DNA from 2 places in the Ruegeria sp. AB5 genome. Region 2 is predicted to be linked to the other one. Evidence: riboswitches for the same ligand, from Rfam matches in the RefSeq annotation. Region 2 holds a riboswitch; the other holds the start of a gene.

Region 1 (4,040 bases), on a different contig from region 2:
CATTCTTGAGGACGCGCATGTAGGGCGTGACCCAATCGCGGTCCGAACCGCACAGCTGTTCACCAGCCATCTGGGCGCGCTGATGGGGGATATGGCCGTTACGGTCATGCCAACAGGCGGCGTGTTCCTGGTTGGCGGCGTTGCCGAAAAAAACCGGTGGCTGTTCGGCGATAGTTTTCAGGCGGCATTCAACGCGGGCGGTCGCTTCAGCGACCTGCGGAAGACCATGAACCTCTATATCTCGGAACAAGACGAATTTGGCATTGTTGGCGCTAACAACTTCTGTAAAAATGCGCTCCAGCGGTAGACTCGCCGCCAGAGCCTAAGCAGAAGAGGAAATGGGATGATCCTGTGTTGCGGTGAAGCCCTGATCGACATGATTGCCGAACCGACCATATCCGGCACGGATGGGTTTGTTCCGCATTCGGGCGGCGCGGTTTTCAATACTGCGATTGCGTTGGGTCGGCTGGGCGCACCCGTCGGAATGCTGACCGGGCTGTCCTCGGACATGTTCGGGCAACAATTGGCCGATGACCTTCGCGCCAGCCATGTTGACGGCACACATGTGATCATTTCGGATCGTCCGACTACGCTGGCATTTGTTCAACTCAAGGACGGTCACGCCTCATACACGTTCGTCGATGAAAACACGGCCGGGCGTATGTTGCGGGCCGAAGATCTGCCGGATCACTTGCCTGCCGTTTCCGCGCTATATTTCGGCGGCATCAGCCTGGCCTGCGAGCCCTGTGCCGACGCTTACGCTGCGATGCTGGACCGGCATGGCGCTGAGCGGGCGGTGATGCTGGATCCCAACATCCGACCCGGTTTCATACAGGACCAGACCCGATACCGCACCCGTCTGAATCGCATGATTGGGCAATCGGATATCGTAAAGGTATCGGACGAGGATCTGGACTGGATCATCCCAGGCCCAGAAAGCCACGCTGAAAAAGTACCGCTTCTTTTGCAGGCCGGACCCTCGGTTGTCATTGTGACCCGCGGTGGCGAAGGTGCGTCAGGCTATCTGTCCAACGGCTCCGAGGTTTCCGTACCTGTCAAGCCTGTACAGGTTGTGGATACGGTCGGTGCGGGCGACACGTTCAATGCCGGTGTGCTGGCTGCACTGGAAAGCGCAGGTCAGCTTTCGAAATCCAGCCTGCGTGCCCTGTCGCCTGATGTGTTGCGGGATGCGCTTGCCATGGGCGCCAAAGTTGCCGCAGTCACCGTATCGCGTGCCGGGGCAAACCCACCCTGGTCGCACGAGCTTTAACCCCTCAGAGGGACCCAAAATGAAACGATCCGACGTCAACCGCATCAAGGCCGAGGCCCACGAGTTCATCCACTCTTTCGGCGCTGTTCTGCCGCCCTTTGCCGATTGGACCCCCGATCAGATGCGCAGTGCAAAGGCTGAAAGCGTCCGCTCACGCGGTCTGGGATGGGACATCACCGACTATGGGCAAGGCAATTTCGATGATCTGGGTCTGTTCCTGTTCACCCTGCGCAATGGCGACGTAAGCGACCTGAATCAGGGGCGCGGGATGCTCTATGCAGAAAAGCTGCTGATTTCACGGGACAAGCAGCTTTCCCCGATGCACCGCCACATCATCAAGGCCGAGGATATAATCAATCGCGGCGGTGGTGATCTGGTGATGGAGATTTACGCCTCGGACCCGGATGGCGGCATCGACCGTGATACGCCGGTGGTGGTGCCCAGCGACGCCTGCCCGGTCACGATCAAACCCGGTGAACATCTGCGCCTGAAACCCGGTCAAAGCGTCACCTTGATGCCAGGTATATGGCATGCGTTCTGGGCCGAACGCGGGGATTGTCTGATCGGCGAGGTCTCGACAGTCAATGATGACCGGACAGACAACGTTTTTGAGGATCCTATCCCTCGATTCGCCTCAATTGACGAGGATACCGCGCCCGATTTCCTGCTGGTCGCAGACTACTAGCCCCTGTTGAGCCCGCGCGTGTGGTTCACGTCCGCGACTTGGCCTGCGCATTGAGGGTTCGAAATCAACGGTAGACAGGCTGAACACCGTCTGTACGGATTGGCATGGACAGCCACGCCTTTCAACCGATCAAACACGCGCTTGACAAGTCTATGATCACCAGACTAGCTGAGCGGGATGGTTCCCGAAGGCTTGTCCCGACGGATGAAAATGGGAATACGGTGCGGCCCTCGGGCCAAGGCCGTAACTGCCCCCGCAACTGTAAGCGGAAAGCGACGCCACATCACCACTGGTCCATAGGATCGGGAAGGTTGGCCAAGCGATGACCCGCAAGTCAGGAGACCTGCCATCAGATGTTGAACCAACCTGGGGCGGGGCGTCCCGGAAGGAGGCTTGATGGCAAATCCGCTTGCTGATGCAACCAGCAAATCCGCTCTGCACTTGACCCTTGGTCAGGCGGATCAAGCTGTTCATGTCTGATCATTTTGTCCTGATCTGCGCCACGTGCATGGGCCCGATTCCGGCGAAACAGGCGCAGAAGATACTGAGCCGTCAGCTTCCGGGCGGGTTCACCACGCATCTGATCGACTGCATGGCGGGATGTGACCGCCCCATGACAGTAGGTCTGCAAGCCAAAGGCAAAGCACAATACCTGTTTGGTGACATACAAACAACCGACGACCTGAGCGCCTTGGCCGAATTCGCCTACCAGTTCCGCGAAAGCAAGGATGGCTGGACAAGCGCGACGAACCGCCCCTTGGCTTTGTATACAAAAACCCTGTCTCGCATGCCGCGTTTGCCAACTGAGGATGCGTCATGAGTTTTTTGGTTGCCGAGGGCTTGGAGTACTACGCCTTGAATGGGGATGTCTTGTTGCAAGGTGCCTCATTCACGCTTGAGGAAGGGTCGATCCTGGCCATTGCCGGCCCGAACGGTGCGGGAAAAACCACGCTTCTGAACCTGCTCTGCGGGGTGGCACGCCTGGCGCTTGGTGATGTGCGTATTCAGGGCCAAAGCCTGCGGAGCTTGTCGTCTCAGCAACGGGCCAGACGGATTGCCGTTGTCGGCCAACAGGAAGTGCCGGACGGACGGTTGCGCTTGCGCGACTATGTGGCGTTGGGTCAGATCCCGATCAAAGCCGACCGATCCGCCGAAAACCACAAAGCGGATTTGCAACGCGTTCTGGACATCGCCGAGTTGTCTCATCTGGCCGACAAACAGATGTCGAGACTGTCAGGCGGTGAGAAACAGCGCGCCCATATTGCCCGCGCTTTGGCCCAGAACCCGTCCTTGCTGTTTTTAGACGAACCTACCAATCATCTGGACCCCGATGCCAAGGGGCACATGCTGTCTCTGGTCGCGGAATTGGGTGTGACCGTGGTGATGATCGTTCATGATCTGGTCATGATCCCGGAATTCGCCAGCCATGTTGCATTGATGAAATCCACCCGTCTGACCGCCTTTGGGCCTGTCAATGACGTTTTGACCCCTGATCGTGTCCGCGACACGTTCGGCGTCGACTACCTCTGTTTCCAGCACGAAGGCCGTGTGATCCCGGCGCTGGATATCCGAAGACGAACACTGTCATCGTAAAAGGAAGAATTGATGATGCAGAAACTCTGGTCCGTGGCCCTTGTGTTCGGCCTGACAAGTGGCGCGGCGGCGCGTGAAGTGACCGTCGACAATTGCGGCGAACCGCTGGTATTCGAGCAAAAGCCCGAACGGATTGTTGTTCACGACATGAACATGACCGACATGGCGTTTGCTCTGGGCCTGCAGGACAGCGTTGTCGGCCTAACCGGCATTACCGGCTGGTACAAAACCAGCCCGGATTTCGATGCGCAGCGCGGCGACATCCCTGAATTGGCCCCGAAATATCCCACGGTCGAAAACCTTGTCGCCGTCGAGCCCGATTTGTTCTTCGCCGGATGGTACTATGGCATGCAGCCGGGCGGTGAAGTCACACCTGACACTCTGGAACCCTTTGGCATCAAAACCATGGTTCTGACCGAAAGCTGCGTTCACCTGAACAAAGACCGTCCCCAGGCAAGCATGGACCTGCTGTTTGACGACGTACTGCGTCTG
Region 2 (4,040 bases):
ACATGTCCCGCTCCCAGATCGGCAAAGAATGTGTGCGCCACCGCTGCGGTCGGAATGTAGACGAAGAACCCGTCCGCATCCGTCATTGTGCGGCCCAGTTCGCTCCCATCAGCGTCGGTTACGACAATTTTGGTGTCCACGGCCATGGTGCCATTGGAGAACCCGATTTCCCCTTCGATGGCATCGCCAGACGCAAATATCCCGGCGATTACCTTGTGGGCAAGCGCCGGAAGCGGAACGCAGCAAAGGGTCAGGATGAGCGTCAGCTGCTTCATGCGGCAAACCTTGTCACAAACAATTCCGGTTTTACCTTGCGCGCCAGCAGGACGGCAAAACCGGTCAGCACAGCCTCGATGACCATCACGGGCATATGCGCAAAGAAGACAAGCTTGGCTGCGGGCAGGAATTCGTCCCCCGACAAGGCAAGTGAGAGACCAACCATGATCGTTGTGACAGCTATTGCGAAAGCGCCGCCAATACCGCCCCAAATCGCACCAAACACTGGTGTTCCACGCCCGATCAGGGGCCTGAACAACAGACCGGCCAGGACTGCCGGAAGTGCAATATTGAACGTGTTGATCCCCAGTACGGTCAAGCCACCAAAGCCAAAGAAGACCGCCTGCAGCAACAGCCCCACAAACAAGGCCGGAAAGGCTGCCCAGCCGAGCAGAAGCCCGGCCAGACCATTGAGTATCAGATGCACCGAAGACGGCCCGATCGGCACATGGATCAGCGAGGCCACAAAGAAACTGGCAGACAGCACCCCGGCGGTCGGGATGCGGTCCAGATCAAGCGATCTCAACCCAATGGCGATCCCACCGGCGGCTGCGACGGCTCCGCCGATCACGACCGGGTTGGACAGGGCACCATCGACAATGTGCATTCGCGCTTACTCCATATCCCAGGCGCGGATCCAGATCACCGCATCCTGGCTCAGTTCTTTGCCCTCATGCCGGGTTTGTGGACCCGACCCAAGTGCTGCAAAGCCCCAGTATCCGGCTTTCGGAACACCAAATGAGAAATAACCATTGGCATCCGAGAGAGCGACAACAGCACCACCGGGCATCGGCGACACGGATGGATCAGTCGAGGCTGCGCTGTCCATGTTCGGTTCAGCCGCCATGTATTCGATCTCGATCTCTGCGCCAGCGACCGGTTCGCCATCGGCCAGGACCTGTCCAGTAAAGGTCGAGCCTGCGATGATGTTGTAGGGCTTGTTCAGCGGGACAATTTCGGTTTCCAGACCAACGGGGTTCATCCAGTCGGTCGGCAATTGGTTACGGTTCAGGAAGGCCTTGGTAAGCTGCTGGATGTAGACATCCTCGGATTCCTCGTAGTAGGGCTGAGGCACCGTGACCATGACATAGTCGCCCGAGCGTTTGACGGGCACCGATCCTTTGAACCCCGTGCCTTCGTTTTCCGGGCTGGAGAACAGAACAGGTTCCAGCGTGCCCAGCAGGTCGGTCTTTTCACCGTTGTGGATCACAAAGAATTCCTGCGGTTTTTCCAGATCCATCACATGACCGTTTTCAAACGGGTGCCAGAAAATCAGCTTGACCGGCACGTTACCGGGTGCATCGATCATGGTGTCCGTGGTGTATTCCAGAAGAAAGTGCGCCTGTGCCATTGCAGGAAATGCCAGCGCAACAGCAGCCGTGCAGAGCAGCTTTTTCATGAGGTAGTCTTCCTTGTCCCGTCGTGCCAACCCCGGCACGTTTCATTGCTTGACGCAAAGGCGAACGAGACCAACTGCCCACGTTCCGGGCACCGGCCCGACGCACGCCCCGGCGTCGGTGACGCACCCTTTTCCGAGGGCGCATATCCGGCAGGTCTCCTGACTTGCGGGTCAAAGCATCGGACTGGCCTTCCCGGGATATCCCAGTGGCATATCAGCCCTGCTCACCGCTTACAGTTGCGGGGGCAGTTGCGGCATTGGGTGATCATTTGAAAAACCCGCACCGCATTCCCTTTTATCCGGGTAAACCCGGAACCGGACACAGAAACGCTCATGGCAGAGTTTTCCCTCGGCAGTCAACCTGTATTCACAAGGCGTTGGATTCAGCGCAGATTTGGCGACGGACAAGACGTGGGCAGCGCCTTTCTGAGGGCGCGCAACAGCCTGATTTTATTCAACTTAGTCATGCGCGTCTTGGCATCGGCCCTCGCGACAGGATTGAAAAAGGCAATCTCCGTTCACGTTGAGGCGGGCGATCAGGCGTCAGCTCGCCACAGCGTTTCATTCAATCCAGACCTCGACGCGGCGATTCACCTTTCGGCCCCATTCGGTGTCATCACACGCCATGGGCATAGCCTCTCCGAACCCTTCTGTTGTGATTTCGACGCTTGGGGGGATCTCGGTTTCAACCGCCGCCAGAACTGCATTGCGGACCGTTTGAGCCCGCCGCAACGCGATCCGGGCATTACTGCTGGCCGCGCCATCCCCGTCGCTGAAGCCGGCAAACACCAGCTTGCGGGGCATCAAACCGCCCGTCTCAAGCGCATGAGCCAGTTGCAGGATGTTGGACCGTGATTGCGCATCCGGGCGAGAGCTGCCTGGCTCAAACCGGAAGGATATGGACAGGCGCGTCAGCGGGCGCAGGGCGGCGATCATGCGTTGCAGCTCATCCAGGCCGACCTCTGCACCGCCCGAGACGATGGCGTTGGCCAGACGATCACCCTGCAGGCCGACCGGCAAGGTTTCCGGCGCCTGATCCACAAGCCCGGCCTGTCGTATCGCCAACTGGGCGTCCGGCGATCGGCTGTAGGCCAGGAACTGGCGTGCGATACGCGGTAGGCGGCGCTGCGGCAGGTACAGAAACATCGGCGAAGTCAACGGGTAGTCTTCTGTTTTGATCGATTGGCGGGTCGCTGCAAGCGCGTGGCCGCAGCCACCGGTCAAAGGCAGGGCGCGCGTGGTGTCCGAACCAGCTTGTGTCGTGATGCCGATTGCAAAAGGATCACTGGTGACCGCATGAATCAGATCGCGGTTTCGGGCGTGTCGGAACGCTGTTTTTGACACTTGCGCATTGGCCGGACGCAAAAGCTGGTCTTCAACGTCCTGTGACAGGCCCGATCCGATATCCGGCATGTGCAGGGCGATTGGGGCATCAGGCCCGCCCAGATCGATCCAGTTGGTCAGGTCTCCGGACAGAACCTGCACCAGATCCGCAGGTGATATCTGCCGAATTGTGTTTTCGGGCGCGACCACCGGGACGATTGCATCCAGCGCAACAATCCGCGCGCGCTGAGGGCGGGTCAAATCACCCAGGCCCGCAGCTTTGGCCGCGTCAGTTTCGGCGTCCCGGATTTCGCGCTGGGCCATGACAATATCAGCAGCGTCACCGAACAGGTCCGAAAATCCCTGATCTGTTGTGCCCACGTGAAAGAAAAAGCGCGCCAGAGGGGCAGTGCGCCCGGGCTGGCTTATCTCATAAGCAAAGCTGCGTTCATCTACACGGGTTGGTGTTGCGGTCAGGCCTTCCTGTCGCGCAAAGCCGATGATCAGCGCGGGCAGAACCGTCTCTGCCATGACCGAGGACCCCGAGAACCGGATCTCGGCCACGAAATCGGTCAGGCTGGGGCAGGCGGGACCGTCACAGGTGACGCCCGAGCCATCGATTGTCAGCTCTCCGAACCGGGTGTCCACCCGGTAGAACTCGCCGTCGAAGCCCAGCAAAGTGCCGGTGACTTCAACCTTGCCATCATGGGATGTCAGGGTGATGTCCTGCGCTGCAGCCATTACCGCTAGCGCCACCGAGAACAGTGCGGCCAGCGCCGCACGGAAAAGTGTCATGTGAAAGTCGAGCCTGCCTGCGGGTTACTTTGCCGCGATTGTCAGGTCTTGGAACAGATTATTCAACACCAGAAAGTCACCCAAATGAGAGCAGGTCGGCATTGTCAGTGTCAGATCGCGAGATCGCAAGCGATGGTCGCTGCGCAGTTCCAGGGACTGGACGCTCAGGTCGCGTCCGCAATTGGCCTCGGTCACCTCGGTCTCGACCGTCAGTGCCACCGAACCGGATTGGTCAGAGCGTGCTGTG

Evidence for each region. A riboswitch is a leader RNA that binds a small molecule or an ion and turns the genes downstream of it on or off. The one in region 2 is predicted to bind cobalamin.
Region 1: it holds a riboswitch for cobalamin, as region 2 does, so the genes downstream of both, ACR0L4_RS08395 (DUF1636 family protein) here and ACR0L4_RS18050 (DUF4198 domain-containing protein) in region 2, are expected to answer to the same signal.

The regions. Positions count from the first base shown of each region.
Region 1 covers NZ_JBQGAE010000003.1:186,050-190,089, reverse strand. The annotation lists gene ACR0L4_RS08410 (glucokinase) at 1-307, shown strand, start outside; gene ACR0L4_RS08405 (carbohydrate kinase family protein) at 344-1,270, shown strand; gene ACR0L4_RS08400 (D-lyxose/D-mannose family sugar isomerase) at 1,290-1,955, shown strand; cobalamin riboswitch at 2,119-2,320, shown strand; gene ACR0L4_RS08395 (DUF1636 family protein) at 2,428-2,775, shown strand; gene ACR0L4_RS08390 (ABC transporter ATP-binding protein) at 2,772-3,548, shown strand; gene ACR0L4_RS08385 (ABC transporter substrate-binding protein) at 3,561-4,040, shown strand, end outside.
Region 2 covers NZ_JBQGAE010000012.1:114,236-118,275, reverse strand. The annotation lists gene ACR0L4_RS18060 (cobalt ABC transporter permease) at 1-275, opposite strand, end outside; gene cbiM (cobalt transporter CbiM) at 272-883, opposite strand; gene ACR0L4_RS18050 (DUF4198 domain-containing protein) at 890-1,675, opposite strand; cobalamin riboswitch at 1,808-2,010, opposite strand; gene ACR0L4_RS18045 (phosphate ABC transporter substrate-binding/OmpA family protein) at 2,237-3,793, opposite strand; gene ACR0L4_RS18040 (hypothetical protein) at 3,818-4,040, opposite strand, start outside.